Regions from separate parts of the Streptomyces sp. NPDC042201 genome, predicted to be linked through region 2. Evidence: predicted binding sites of a transcription regulator. Region 2 holds the regulator's gene; the other holds the start of a gene.
What was found. The regulator HrcA, encoded in region 2, represses chaperone genes, less so after heat shock. The targets are predictions, from matches to a motif close to TTNGCACTCNGNNNNNCNGAGTGCNAA.
Positions count from the first base shown of each region.

Region 1 (6,686 bases), on a different contig from region 2:
GGTGGACGAGGTCCACGATCCCGGGAAGAGCGGCAAGAGGCTCGACATCGTCCAGCGTGACCCGGACGAGTTCGTGGAAGACGGCCGTGCCTTCCCAGGCGGCGCGATCTCCGTGGGTCAAGGCAGCGATGCGCCGGGCGGCGTCCATGGTGGCCTGCTGTCCGCCGCGTGCGAAGTAGACCGCGGAGGTGGCCGCCCGCATCAACGAGCCGTTGCCCGCGGCGCGCCGGTTGACCTGGAAGTGAATGCCGGCCGCCAGGTCCCAGGGCATGCCGTTGGTGAGGACATCCTCGGTCTGCAGGCCGATGTCCTTGGGCTCGGATGCCGCCCATCGCTGGAAGCGGCCAAAGATGTCGGGCAGATCCAGTCCGCCTCGTTCCAGCAGTGACTCCGCCACCAGGACGGCCATCTGCGTGTCGTCCGTGGCCTCGCCGGGATCCCAGCCGCCGCCTCCGCACATCTCGCGGTGGGCACCGGGCGCCGGGAACCGTGCGGAGAATGCTCCCGCCGGGCCGAACTCGAAGGGGCCTCCCAGCGCGTCACCCACCGCCGAGCCGATGACCGCGCCGGCGGTCCGCTGTGTCCGTTCCACATCGTCAGGTTATCGGCGCGCGGTCCGGGGGCGGCTTCCTTCGGGCCGGGCCCGGAAAAACACCCGAGGGCGGCACCCCTGGGATAGGGGTGCCGCCCTCGTTCAGGACGGTTGATCAACCGGTGGCCGGAGCCGGGGTCGATCAGAAGTCCATGTCACCGCCCGGCATGCCGCCCGGAGCGCCGGCGGCGCCGGCCTTCTCCGGCTTGTCGGCGATAACGGCCTCGGTGGTGAGGAACAGCGCCGCGATGGAGGCCGCGTTCTGCAGAGCAGAGCGGGTCACCTTCGCGGGGTCGATGATGCCCTCGGCGATCATGTCGACGTACTCGCCGGTCGCGGCGTTGAGGCCGTGGCCGATCGGCAGGTTGCGGACCTTCTCGACGATGACGCCACCCTCGAGACCACCGTTGACGGCGATCTGCTTGAGCGGGGCCTCCAGCGCGAGCTTGACGATGTTCGCACCCGTCGCCTCGTCGCCTTCGAGCTCGAGCTTCTCGAACACCGAGGAAGCCTGGAGCAGAGCCACGCCACCACCGGCGACGATGCCCTCCTCGACGGCGGCCTTGGCGTTGCGCACCGCGTCCTCGATGCGGTGCTTGCGCTCCTTGAGCTCGACCTCGGTCGCGGCGCCGGCCTTGATGACGGCCACGCCGCCGGCCAGCTTCGCAAGGCGCTCCTGGAGCTTCTCGCGGTCGTAGTCCGAGTCGCTGTTCTCGATCTCGGCACGGATCTGGTTGACCCGACCGGCGACCTGCTCGCTGTCACCGGCACCGTCGACGATGGTGGTCTCGTCCTTGGTGATGACGACCTTGCGGGCGCGGCCCAGCAGGTCCAGGCCGGCGTTCTCGAGCTTGAGGCCGACCTCCTCGGAGATGACCGTGCCACCGGTGAGAATGGCGATGTCGTTGAGCATGGCCTTGCGGCGGTCACCGAAGCCCGGGGCCTTGACGGCGACGGACTTGAAGGTGCCACGGATCTTGTTGACGACCAGGGTCGACAGGGCCTCGCCCTCGACGTCCTCCGCGATGATCAGCAGCGGCTTACCCGACTGCATGACCTTCTCCAGCAGCGGAAGGAGGTCCTTCACGTTGCCGATCTTGGAGTTGACGATCAGGATGTACGGGTCGTCGAGGGACGACTCCATACGCTCCATGTCGGTGGCGAAGTACGCCGAGATGTAGCCCTTGTCGAAGCGCATACCCTCGGTGAGCTCGAGCTCCAGACCGAAGGTCTGAGACTCCTCGACGGTGATGACGCCTTCCTTGCCGACCTTGTCCATGGCCTCGGCGATGAGCTCGCCGATCTGGGTGTCAGCGGCGGAGATGGAGGCGGTCGAAGCGATCTGCTCCTTGGTCTCCACGTCCTTGGCCTGCTCCAGCAGGGCACCGGAGACGGCCTCGACGGCCTTCTCGATACCGCGCTTGAGGGCCATCGGGTTGGCGCCGGCCGCCACATTGCGCAGGCCCTCGCGGACGAGCGCCTGGGCGAGAACGGTCGCGGTGGTCGTACCGTCGCCGGCGACGTCGTCCGTCTTCTTGGCGACTTCCTTGACCAGCTCGGCGCCGATCTTCTCGTACGGGTCCTCGAGCTCGATCTCCTTGGCGATGGAAACACCATCGTTGGTGATCGTGGGGGCGCCCCACTTCTTCTCGAGGACGACGTTGCGACCCTTGGGGCCAAGGGTGACCTTGACGGCGTCGGCGAGCTGGTTCATCCCGCGCTCGAGACCGCGCCGAGCCTCCTCGTTGAACGCGATGATCTTGGCCATGTGAAGTGGTCCTCCCGGACTGGGGTGGATTGCTCCGGACCGGGCTGGCGCCCGCGACGGACGGCCTGAGAGCCGTGCGGTTCCTTGCCCCACCGGCTCTTCGGGCCTCACCGACCCGGTCCTTAAGTTGTCACTCTCACTTGCAGAGTGCTAACGCCAATGATTAGCACTCGACCCCTGCGAGTGCAAGCTTGTCTTGCCGACTCGCCACCTGTTCGCACCTCTGCCGCCCCCGGGTCGCACACGGGTCGCCCCCGGATCCCGCCCCGGATCCCGCCCTGCCGGGAACGCACGAAGGGCCCGTATCCCATCTCTGGGACACGGACCCTTCGGCGTGAGTGCGTCGCTGGCCGATCGCGCCGGGATCAGACGGCGAGCTTGACCATGTCCGCCTGCGGACCCTTCTGGCCCTGCGAGATCTCGAACTCCACTCGCTGACCTTCTTCAAGGGTGCGGTAACCGTCCATCTGGATCGCGCTGTAGTGGACGAAAACATCCGCACCACCGTCGACCGCGATGAAGCCGTACCCCTTCTCCGCGTTGAACCACTTGACGGTGCCCTGAGCCATGCCTAACTCCCCTATTACTGGCCCTTGCGCGGGGCCACTTTTCGCGCCGGAACGCGTCGACCGCGGCTGAATGTATCTGCCCAACTGCCCTCTGCAACAGGTCAATCGGACGAGAATTCTGGGCATGGCTGAACACGCATAGCGATGAATTCCCCACGTTCCGGGGCAAGTCGGGCCGGGCAAAGCGCATCTACTGCGCAAAGGGCACCAAGACTTTGACCCCATGTTGTCGCGTTCTCATAGGCGTTGAGCCTGCGCGGGGGAGGGGGCGTTCCCATACTGTATCGCGCTCAACCATACAGAACGGCCCCCTCCGCTTCTCTTGCGGAGGGGGCCGGACCGATCACTGAGCGTCGAAATCAGCCTCCGGCGACGGCGGGGATGATCGAGACGCCGACCCCCTCGGGGGTGGCGGTCTCCAGGCCCTGCTCGAAGCGGACGTCGTCGTCGTTCACGTACACGTTCACGAAGCGGCGCAGCTTGCCCTGGTCGTCCAGGACGCGCGCGGCGATCCCCGGGTGGCTCTGCTCCAGGGACTGGATCACCTCGGAGAGGGTCGTACCCTCCGCCGGGACCTCGGCCTTGCCACCGGTGTACGTACGGAGAATGGTGGGGATGCGGACGTTGACGCTCATGGTGGGGTGCCTTCCTTCAGTGGTGGGCGGAGCTCAGCGGGCCAGGCCGGCGGCGCGGAACGCGTCGAGGCTCGGACGGATCGTCGCGGTCGGCCCGGTGGTCGGCGCCACGGCGTCCAGCGTCTTCAGGCCGTCACCCGTGTTCAGGACGACGGTGGTCAGGGTCGGGTCGAGGACTCCGGCCTCGATGAGCTTCTTCGTCACGCCGACGGTCACCCCGCCCGCCGTCTCCGCGAAGATCCCCTCGGTGCGTGCCAACAGCTTGATCGCGTCGACGATCTGCTCGTCGTTGACGTCCTCGACCGCGCCGCCGGTGCGGCGGGCGATGTCCAGGACGTACGGGCCGTCGGCCGGGTTGCCGATCGCCAGGGACTTGGCGATGGTGTTGGGCTTCTGCGGCCGTACGACATCCTGGCCGGCCTTGAAGGCGGTGGAGACCGGCGAGCAGCCCTCGGCCTGGGCGCCGAAGATCTTGTACGGCTTGTCCTCGACCAGGCCCAGCTTGATCAGCTCCTGGAGACCCTTGTCGATCTTCGTGAGCTGGGATCCCGAGGCGATCGGGATCACGATCTGGTCGGGCAGCCGCCAGCCGAGCTGCTCGCAGATCTCGTACGCGAGCGTCTTGGATCCCTCGCCGTAGTACGGGCGGAGGTTGACGTTGACGAAGCCCCAGCCCTCGCCCAGCGGATCCCCGATGAGCTCCGAGCAGAAGCGGTTGACGTCGTCGTAGTTGCCTTCGATGCCGACGAGTTCACCGCCGTAGATGGCGGCCATGACGACCTTGCCCTGCTCCAGGTCGTGCGGGATGAACACGCACGAGCGGAAGCCCGCGCGGGCGGCCGCGGCGCCGACGGCACCGGCGAGGTTGCCGGTGGAGGAGCAGGAGAGCGTGGTGAAACCGAAGGCGCGGGCGGCCTCGACGGCGATGGCGACGACACGGTCCTTGAAGGAGTGCGTCGGGTTGCCGGAGTCGTCCTTGATGTGGAGGGAGCCGGTGACGCCCAGTTCACGGGCGAGATTGTCGGCCTTGACGAGCTTGGTGAAGCCGGGGTTGATGTTGGGCTTCGTGGCCACGTCGGCGGGGACGGGCAGCAGCGGGGCGTAGCGCCAGATGTTGTCCGGGCCCTCCGCGATGCGCTTCTTCAGCTCTTCGGGGGTGCCGCTCGGCAGGTCGTACGCGACTTCGAGCGGCCCGAAACAGCTGGCACAGGCGAAGATGGGGCCGAGGTCGAAGCGCTCTCCGCATTCGCGGCACGAAAGTGCGGCGGCGGGTCCGAGATCGATCGATCCGGGGGCGGCTTCGGTGGGGTGGACGGTCTGCACAGCCATGGAGGCGAGGCCCTTTCTCCTCATCTTCCTCGCGACGTACTTCGCCGCAAGACGGAATTGGCACCTTCCCCACCGTGACCTCGATTGGTCGGCAGGAGGGTTGCCGGGACTTCAACGGGCCGTTCCCTCTGTCCCTCTGGATGAGCGCTATGGCGCCGGATGCGGGATCCGGTGCGTTTGTTCACCTGGCGACCCCCGGCATGCGGCGGTCATCGGTGTTGTTCAAGACTGTAACCGAAGGAGCGGATGGTTGAGATAGTCGTCCGCACCGCGAGATGGATCACGTTCATGCATCACGTACAGGGAGTACCGACCGTGCTGGAAGAGGTGGAACGCTGGCTGACCAGGCGTTCCTGGTCCGCAGCCGACCGTCCGCTCGACCGGCTCCTGGTGGCGAAGGCCATGCGCGGCACCACGGTGAGCGTGGTGCTGCCGGCGCTCGACGAGGAGGAGACGGTCGGCGAGATCGTCTCCGTGATCCGGCGTGAGCTGATGGAGAAGGTGCGGCTCGTCGATGAACTGGTGGTGATCGACTCCGGTTCCACCGACCGTACGGCGGAGGTCGCGGCGGCGGCGGGCGCGCGGGTGGTGTGCCGGGACGCGATACTGCCGCGGCTGCCCGCGCTGCCCGGCAAGGGCGAGGTGCTGTGGCGGTCGCTGCTGGTGACGAGCGGCGACGTCGTGTGCTTCGTGGACGCCGATCTGCGGGAGTTCTCGGCGGATTTCGTGTCGGGGATCGTGGGTCCGCTGCTCACGGATCAGGACGTGCAGTTCGTGAAGGCGATGTACGACCGGCCGCTGAGCGAGCGGGCCGGGGGTGCCGCGGCCGGTCAGGGCGGACGGGTGACGGAGCTGGTGGCGCGGCCGCTGCTGAATCTGCACTGGCCTCGGCTGGCGGGCTTCGTCCAGCCACTGGGCGGGGAGTACGCGGTGCGGCGCTCGCTGCTGGAGCGGCTGCCGTTCCCCGTCGGGTACGGCGTGGAGCTGGCGCTGCTCGTGGACGCGCTGCACACGGTGGGTCTGGACGCGCTGGCCCAGGTCGACGTGGGGGTACGGATCCACCGCCACCAGGACGACCGGGCGCTGGGGCGGATGGCCGCGGCGATCTACCGTACGGCTCAGGTGCGGCTGTCCCGGGGGCACTTGGTGCGGCCGGAGCTGACGCAGTTCGAGCGGGGCGAGGACGGTTTCGTACCGCGCACGCATGCCGTGGACACGGAGGAGCGGCCGCCGGTGCGGGAGATCGCGGAGTACACGGCGGGGCGCGCGGCGTAGCGGTTCGGCGCGGGGGTGGATACCTCTGGGGCGTGACCCCCGCGGGCGTGACCCCCGCGCCCCGTGCCCCGGGCCCCCGTGCCCCCGCGCCCCCGCGCCCCGGGCGCTCGTGGCCGGAGTCACCCACACGGAGACTCGCCCGTACGTTTGAGCGTTTACGGGACGGGCTAGGTTTCGGCACATGGTCTCCGAGCAAGCCGCCCAGGTACTCGTCGCGTCCAATCGCGGCCCCGTCTCGTACACGCTGCGCGACGACGGCGCGCTGGAAGCGCGCAGGGGCGGCGGCGGGCTCGTGTCGGGCCTGTCGGCCATCGGGCCCGAGACGGACGCCGTGTGGGTGTGCGCGGCCCTCGGCGACGGCGACCGGGAGGCCGTACGACGTACGGACGGCCGGCTGGACACGGCCGACACGGGCGGACAGCGCGTCCGGATGCTGGGCATCGCGCCCGAGGTGTACGAGGCCGCGTACAACGGCGTCGCGAACTCGACGCTGTGGTTCGTCCACCACCTGCTCTACC
Region 1 is NZ_JBVJDS010000005.1:50,588-57,273, reverse strand. It holds gene ACZ6MZ_RS13900 (ADP-ribosylglycohydrolase family protein) at 1-592, opposite strand, end outside; gene groL (chaperonin GroEL) at 735-2,360, opposite strand; gene ACZ6MZ_RS13890 (cold-shock protein) at 2,726-2,929, opposite strand; gene ACZ6MZ_RS13885 (MoaD/ThiS family protein) at 3,289-3,564, opposite strand; gene thrC (threonine synthase) at 3,598-4,893, opposite strand; SAM riboswitch class I at 4,911-5,040, opposite strand; gene ACZ6MZ_RS13875 (glucosyl-3-phosphoglycerate synthase) at 5,209-6,168, shown strand; gene ACZ6MZ_RS13870 (alpha,alpha-trehalose-phosphate synthase (UDP-forming)) at 6,350-6,686, shown strand, end outside.
Region 1: groL (chaperonin GroEL) is a predicted target of HrcA. The motif match lies at 2,488-2,514, and genes of this name have one in related genera.

Region 2 (6,686 bases):
TCGACCACCAGGTCCGGCTCGGCGGGGACCTCCGGCGCGGGCGAGGACTTCTTCCACGGTGGCGTCAGATCAGGGCTGTAGCGGCGCATTCGCACGACGATAAACGGACGGGGCCGACACGGCTAGGACACGCCGAATCGGGCCGCCAACGCGTCGCGCTGCGCCCGTACGAACGCCGCGTCCACCACCGCCCCGTGCCCGGGTACGTACACCGCGTCCGCGCCGCCCAGCGTGAGCAGCCGGTCCAGGGCCGCCGGCCAGCGGGCGGGGATCGCGTCGGGGCCGGCCTGGGGCTCGCCCGACTCCTCCACCAGGTCGCCGCAGAACAGGACGGGAGGAGAGGCCGGGACGAGGAGGGCCAGGTCGTGGGCGGAGTGGCCGGGGCCGGCGTTCGCCAGCGTGACCTGACGGCCGCCCAGGTCGAGGGTGAGCGAGCCGGAGACGGCGTGCCCCGGCCGTACCAGCAGATCCACCGCCTCGGTGGCCTCCGCCTCGCTCACGCCGTGGTGCACGGCGCTCTCGTGCAGGCCCGCCCCGCCGGCCAGCAGGTCCGCCAGACCCACCGCGCCGTACACCTCGGCCTCCGGGAACGCCGCGGTCCCCAGCACATGGTCGAAGTGCGCGTGGCTCAGTGCGATGTGCGTCACGCGCCTGTCCGCGCCGAGAAGGGCGGCCACCTGCGCCCGGATGGCCGCGCCCTCGCGGACCGTCGACCCCGTGTCGTACAGCAGGGCCGCGGTGGCGCCGGCCACCAGCCCGACCGTCGCGTCCCACCCCGGCAGCCGTCGCCGCCCCACCCCCGGGGCCAGCCGCTCCCACCCGCACTCTTCCCAACGGACGTCCATACGAGGACGCTATCCGCAAGAACCAGCGTGATCACGTGGTCGGCCACCCTTGCTAGGGGCCTACCCCACAGCCGTACACTGGCCGGGGGGATTGCTGGCACTCCCACGGAGCGAGTGCCAAGCCGGATCCGACGGACGACAGCTGGAGGTGTGCGCCATGCTCAGCGAACGCAGACTCGAGGTGCTGCGCGCCATCGTCCAGGACTATGTCGGCACCGAGGAGCCGGTCGGCTCCAAGGCGCTGACCGAGCGGCACAAGCTCGGCGTGTCCCCGGCCACCGTCCGCAACGACATGGCGGTGCTGGAGGACGAGGGCTTCATCGCCCAGCCGCACACCAGCGCGGGGCGTATCCCGACCGACAAGGGCTACCGGCTCTTCGTCGACCGGCTGGCCGGGGTCAAGCCCATGACCTCGCCGGAGCGCCGCGCCATCCAGAGTTTCCTGGACAAGGCCGTCGACCTCGATGACGTCGTGGGCCGTACGGTACGGCTGCTGGCGCAGCTGACCAGGCAGGTCGCCGTCGTCCAGTACCCCTCGCTGACCCGCTCGACGGTGCGCCACGTGGAGCTGCTGTCGCTCGCTCCCGCCCGGCTGATGCTCGTGCTGATCACGGACACCGGACGGGTCGAGCAGCGCATGATCGACTGCGGCACGCCCTTCGGTGAGACCTCGCTCGCGGATCTGCGGGCCCGGCTCAACAGCCGGATCGTCGGACGCCGCTTCTCGGATGTCCCGCAGCTGGTGCAGGACCTTCCCGAGTCGTTCGAGGAGGGGGACCGCGGGACCGTGTCCACGGTGCTCGCGACCCTGCTCGAAACGCTGGTCGAGGAGACCGAGGAGCGGCTGATGATCGGCGGCACCGCCAATCTCACCCGCTTCGGGCACGATTTCCCGCTCACCATCCGGCCGGTGCTGGAGGCGCTGGAGGAGCATGTGGTGCTTCTCAAGCTGCTGGGTGAGGCGGAACACCCGGGCATGACCGTACGTATCGGGCACGAGAACGCCCATGAGGGCCTCAACTCCACGTCCGTCGTCGCGGTCGGCTACGGTTCGGGCGACGAGGCAGTAGCCAAACTCGGCGTGGTCGGACCGACCCGCATGGACTACCCCGGAACGATGGGAGCGGTACGCGCAGTGGCACGTTACGTCGGACAGATCCTGGCGGAGTCGTAAGTGGCCACGGACTACTACGCCGTACTCGGCGTGCGCCGCGACGCATCGCAGGACGAGATCAAGAAGGCATTCCGGCGGCTCGCACGCGAGCTGCACCCGGATGTCAATCCCGATCCCAAGACGCAAGAGCGCTTCAAGGAGATCAACGCCGCGTACGAGGTGTTGTCGGACCCGCAGAAGAAGCAGGTCTACGACCTCGGCGGAGACCCGCTCTCGGCGAGCGGCGGCGGGGGCGCGGGCGGCTTCGGAGCCGGTGGCTTCGGCAACTTCTCCGACATCATGGACGCCTTCTTCGGGACGGCGTCCCAGCGCGGTCCGCGCTCGCGGACGCGACGCGGCCAGGACGCCATGATCCGGCTGGAGATCGACCTCAACGAGGCGGCCTTCGGCACGACCAAGGACATCCAGGTCGACACGGCCGTGGTCTGTACGACCTGTTCCGGCGAGGGGGCGGCGCCGGGCACCTCGGCGCAGACCTGCGACATGTGCCGCGGCCGCGGCGAGGTCTCGCAGGTCACCCGGTCCTTCCTGGGCCAGGTCATGACTTCGCGGCCGTGCCCGCAGTGCCAGGGCTTCGGTACGGTCGTGCCGACGCCGTGCCCCGAGTGCGCGGGCGACGGGCGCATCCGGTCCCGCCGTACGCTCACGGTCAAGATTCCCGCCGGTGTCGACAACGGCACCCGCATCCAGCTCGCGGGCGAGGGCGAGGTCGGTCCGGGCGGTGGTCCCGCCGGCGATCTCTACGTGGAGATCCACGAGCTGCCGCACGCGGTGTTCCAGCGGCGCGGCGACGATCTGCACTGCACGGTCACCATCCCCATGACGGCGGCGTCGCTGGGCACGCAGTGCCCGCTGGAGACGCTGGACGGCGTGGAGGACATCGACGTCCGTCCCGGCACGCAGTCGGGCCAGTCGATCCCGCTGCACGGACGCGGCATCACGCATCTGCGCGGCGGTGGCCGGGGCGACCTGATCGTGCATGTCGAGGTGATGACCCCGTCGAAGCTGGACCCGGAGCAGGAGCGGTTGCTGCGGGAGCTGGCGAAGCTGCGCGGCGAGGAACGGCCCACGGGTCAGTTCCAGCCGGGGCAGCAGGGGCTGTTCTCGCGGCTGAAGGATGCGTTCAACGGACGGTAGGCGCGAGTCGGCCGGGGGTCCGGGGGTCGGCCGGGGGTCCGGGGGTTGGCCCCCGGGTAGGCGCGGTCAGCCGGGGCAGCAGGGGCTGTTCTCGCGGTTGAAGGACGCGTTCAACGGGCGGTAGGCGTGTGGGGGCCGGGGGTCCGGGAGTCAGCTCCCGGGCCCCCGGCCCGCGACCCCGCCCGCCCCGCGTTCCCGTGACCCCCGCCGAGCGTGGCTCGGATTCGGCGCTGTGCGGGGGACGTGGCACGATGCCTGCATGTCCTCCGCACTGACCGATCTCTGCCGGTATCCGATCGTGCAGGCCCCCATGGCGGGCGGCGCGTCCTGCCCGCAGCTGGCGGCGGCCGTTTCCGAGGCGGGTGGTCTCGGGTTCCTCGCCGCCGGGTACAAAACAGCGGACGGCATGTACGAAGAGGTCAAACAGCTGCGCGGGCTCACCAACCAGCCCTTCGGCATCAATCTCTTCATGCCGCAGATACACCACGCCGACCACGCGGTCATCGAGGTCTACCGCAACCAGCTCGCCGGTGAGGCGACCTGGTACGAGACCCCGCTCGGCGACCCCGAGGCCGGCCGGGACGACGGCTACGAGGCCAAGCTGGCCATACTGCTCGACGACCCGGTGCCGCTCGTCTCGTTCACCTTCGGCTGCCCGACCCGTACGACCCTCGACGCGTTCGCCCGCGCGGGCACCTACACCGTGGTCACGGTGACCACCCCCGAGGAGGCCCAGACCGCGCAGTGGTCCGGCGCCGACGCCGTCTGTGTCCAGGGCATCGAGGCCGGCGGCCACCAGGGCACGCACCGCGACGATCCGGCCACCGATGGCGCGGGCATCGGACTGCTCTCGCTCGTGGCGCAGGTCAGGGAGGCCGTGCAGCTGCCGATCATCGCCGCCGGCGGGCTGATGCGCGGCGGCCAGATCGCGGCGGTGCTCGCGGCGGGCGCGGACGCGGCGCAGCTCGGCACGGCGTTCCTGGTGTGCCCGGAGTCCGGGGCGAACGTGCTGCACAAGCAGGCCATGACCAACCCGCTGTTCGTCAGGACCGAGCTGACCCGGGCCTTCTCGGGCCGCCCCGCCCGTGGCCTCGTCAACCGCTTCATGCGTGAGCACGGCCCGTACGCGCCGCCCGCCTACCCCGAGGTCCACCACCTCACCTCCGGGCTGCGCAAGGCCGCGGCGCGGGTGGGCGACGCCCAGGGCATGGCGCTCTGGGCGGGACAGGGCCACCGGATGGCCCGGGAGCTGCCCGCGGGACAGCTGGTCGAGGTCCTGGCCGCCGAGCTCGAAGCGACCCGGGCGTCGCTGACGCCGGAGAGCGACTCGTGACCGCTCCTGTCTTCGTCGTCGAGGGCGGTGTACTGCGCACCGGTACGGTCACGCTCGACGGCTCCGAAGGGCGGCACGCCGTCTCCGTACGGAGGCTGCGCGTCGGCGAGGAGATCGTGCTGACGGACGGCGCGGGCACGGGCGCCTACGGGACGGTCGCGGCGGTCGAGGGCAAGGACCGGCTTGACGTCGCCGTCACGGAGGTACGGACGGAGGCGGAGCCCGCGCCCCGGATCACCGTCGTCCAGGCCCTGCCCAAGGGGGACCGCGGGGAGCTGGCCGTCGAGACGATGACCGAGACCGGCGTCGACGCGATCGTGCCCTGGCAGGCCGCGCGCTGTGTCACGCAGTGGAAGGGCGAGCGGGGCGCCAAGTCCCTGGCCAAATGGCGGGCCACGGCCCGCGAGGCGGGCAAGCAGTCGCGCAGGCTCCGCTTCCCCGAGGTCACGGACGCGCTGTCGGCCCGGCAGGTCGCCGCGCTGCTGGCGGACGCCGACTTCGCCGCCGTACTGCACGAGGAGGGCAGCGAACCGCTGGCCACGGCGCCGCTGCCCGCCGAGGGCCGGATCGTGCTGGTCGTGGGCCCCGAAGGGGGCGTGTCCCCGGAGGAGTTGGCGACCTTCGCGGAAGCCGGCGCGAAGCCGTACCGCCTGGGCCGCAGCGTCCTGCGCACCTCCACCGCGGGAACGGCGGCCACGGCCCTCCTGCTCGGCCGCACCGGCCGCTGGTCCTAGTACCTCTCCCGGACAGGGCCTGGACACCTCAGCCGACAGGCGGCGGCCGTCGGGCCGATAGCATGCGTCCGTACGGATCGTCACTGATCGTCAGCAGCGACCGCCGGTGCACCCGGCGGATCCGAGGAGGCCCGGACCATGGCGGGAGAACCACAGGCCGACTGCCTGTTCTGCAAGATCGTCGCGGGGGACGTACCGGCCACCGTCGTGCGGGAGTCGGAGACCACGGTCGCGTTCCGGGACATCAACCCGCAGGCCCCGACCCATGTCCTGGTCATCCCCCGGGTGCACTACCCGGACGCCGCGACCCTCGCCGCCGCCGAGCCGGGGATCGCCGCCGATGTGCTGCGCGAGGCGGCCGCGGTCGCCGCCGACGACAAGGCCGACAGCACCGGCTACCGGATCGTGTTCAACACCGGCGCCGGCGCCGGACAGACCGTCTTCCACGCGCACGCCCATGTCCTGGGCGGCCGCGGTCTCAACTGGCCCCCCGGGTAGGCGTCTTGTCCGTACGAGAACTGGTGGTGCTGGGCACCGCCAGCCAGGTGCCCACCCGCCATCGCAACCACAACGGCTATCTGCTGCGCTGGGACGGCGAAGGCCTGCTCTTCGACCCGGGCGAGGGCACCCAGCGCCAGATGCTGCGCGCCGGGGTCGCCGCGCACGACATCAACCGCATCTGCGTCACGCACTTCCACGGCGACCACGCGCTCGGCCTGGCCGGGGTGATCCAGCGCATCAACCTGGACCAGGTGCCGCACCCGGTCACCGCGCACTACCCGGCGAGCGGACAGCACTTCTTCGACCGGCTGCGGTACGCGACGGCCTACCGCGAGTCCGCCGAGCTGACCGAGGCGCCGGTCGGCGGCGACGGCGTCCTCGCGCGGACAGCCGCGTACACCCTGGACGCGTACAAGCTCTCCCACCCCGTCGAGTCGTACGGCTACCGTCTCACCGAGCCCGACGGGCTCCGGATGCTCCCGGAGCGGCTGGCCGCGCACGGCATCGCGGGACCGGACGTCGGCCGGCTGCGCCGCGAGGGCACGCTGAACGGCGTCAGCCTCGACGAGGTCAGCGAGACGCGCCGGGGCCAGCGGTTCGCCTTCGTCATGGACACCCGGCTCTGCGACGGGGCGTACGCGCTGGCCGAGGGGTGCGACATGCTGGTCATCGAGTCGACGTTCCTCGACGAGGACGAGCGGCTGGCGACCGACCACGGTCATCTCACCGCAGGCCAGGCGGGCCGGGTGGCGCGGGAGGCGGGCGTACGGCATCTGGTGCTGACGCACTTCTCGCAGCGCTACGGCGATCCGGACGAGTTCGAGCGGCAGGCCCGCGCCGCGGGCTTCGACGGCGAGCTGACCGTCGCCGCCGATCTGGTGCGGGTACCGCTGCCGAAACGGTCCGGCTGACCTGCCGCACGGTCCGGCTGACCCCGCCGCTGCGGGTCAGTGGCGGCTGCC
Region 2 is NZ_JBVJDS010000019.1:45,352-52,037, reverse strand. It holds gene ACZ6MZ_RS32340 (DUF3097 domain-containing protein) at 1-89, opposite strand, end outside; gene ACZ6MZ_RS32335 (MBL fold metallo-hydrolase) at 123-845, opposite strand; gene hrcA (heat-inducible transcriptional repressor HrcA) at 1,003-2,019, shown strand; gene dnaJ (molecular chaperone DnaJ) at 2,020-3,156, shown strand; gene ACZ6MZ_RS32320 (nitronate monooxygenase) at 3,416-4,489, shown strand; gene ACZ6MZ_RS32315 (16S rRNA (uracil(1498)-N(3))-methyltransferase) at 4,486-5,223, shown strand; gene ACZ6MZ_RS32310 (histidine triad nucleotide-binding protein) at 5,362-5,721, shown strand; gene ACZ6MZ_RS32305 (ribonuclease Z) at 5,727-6,635, shown strand.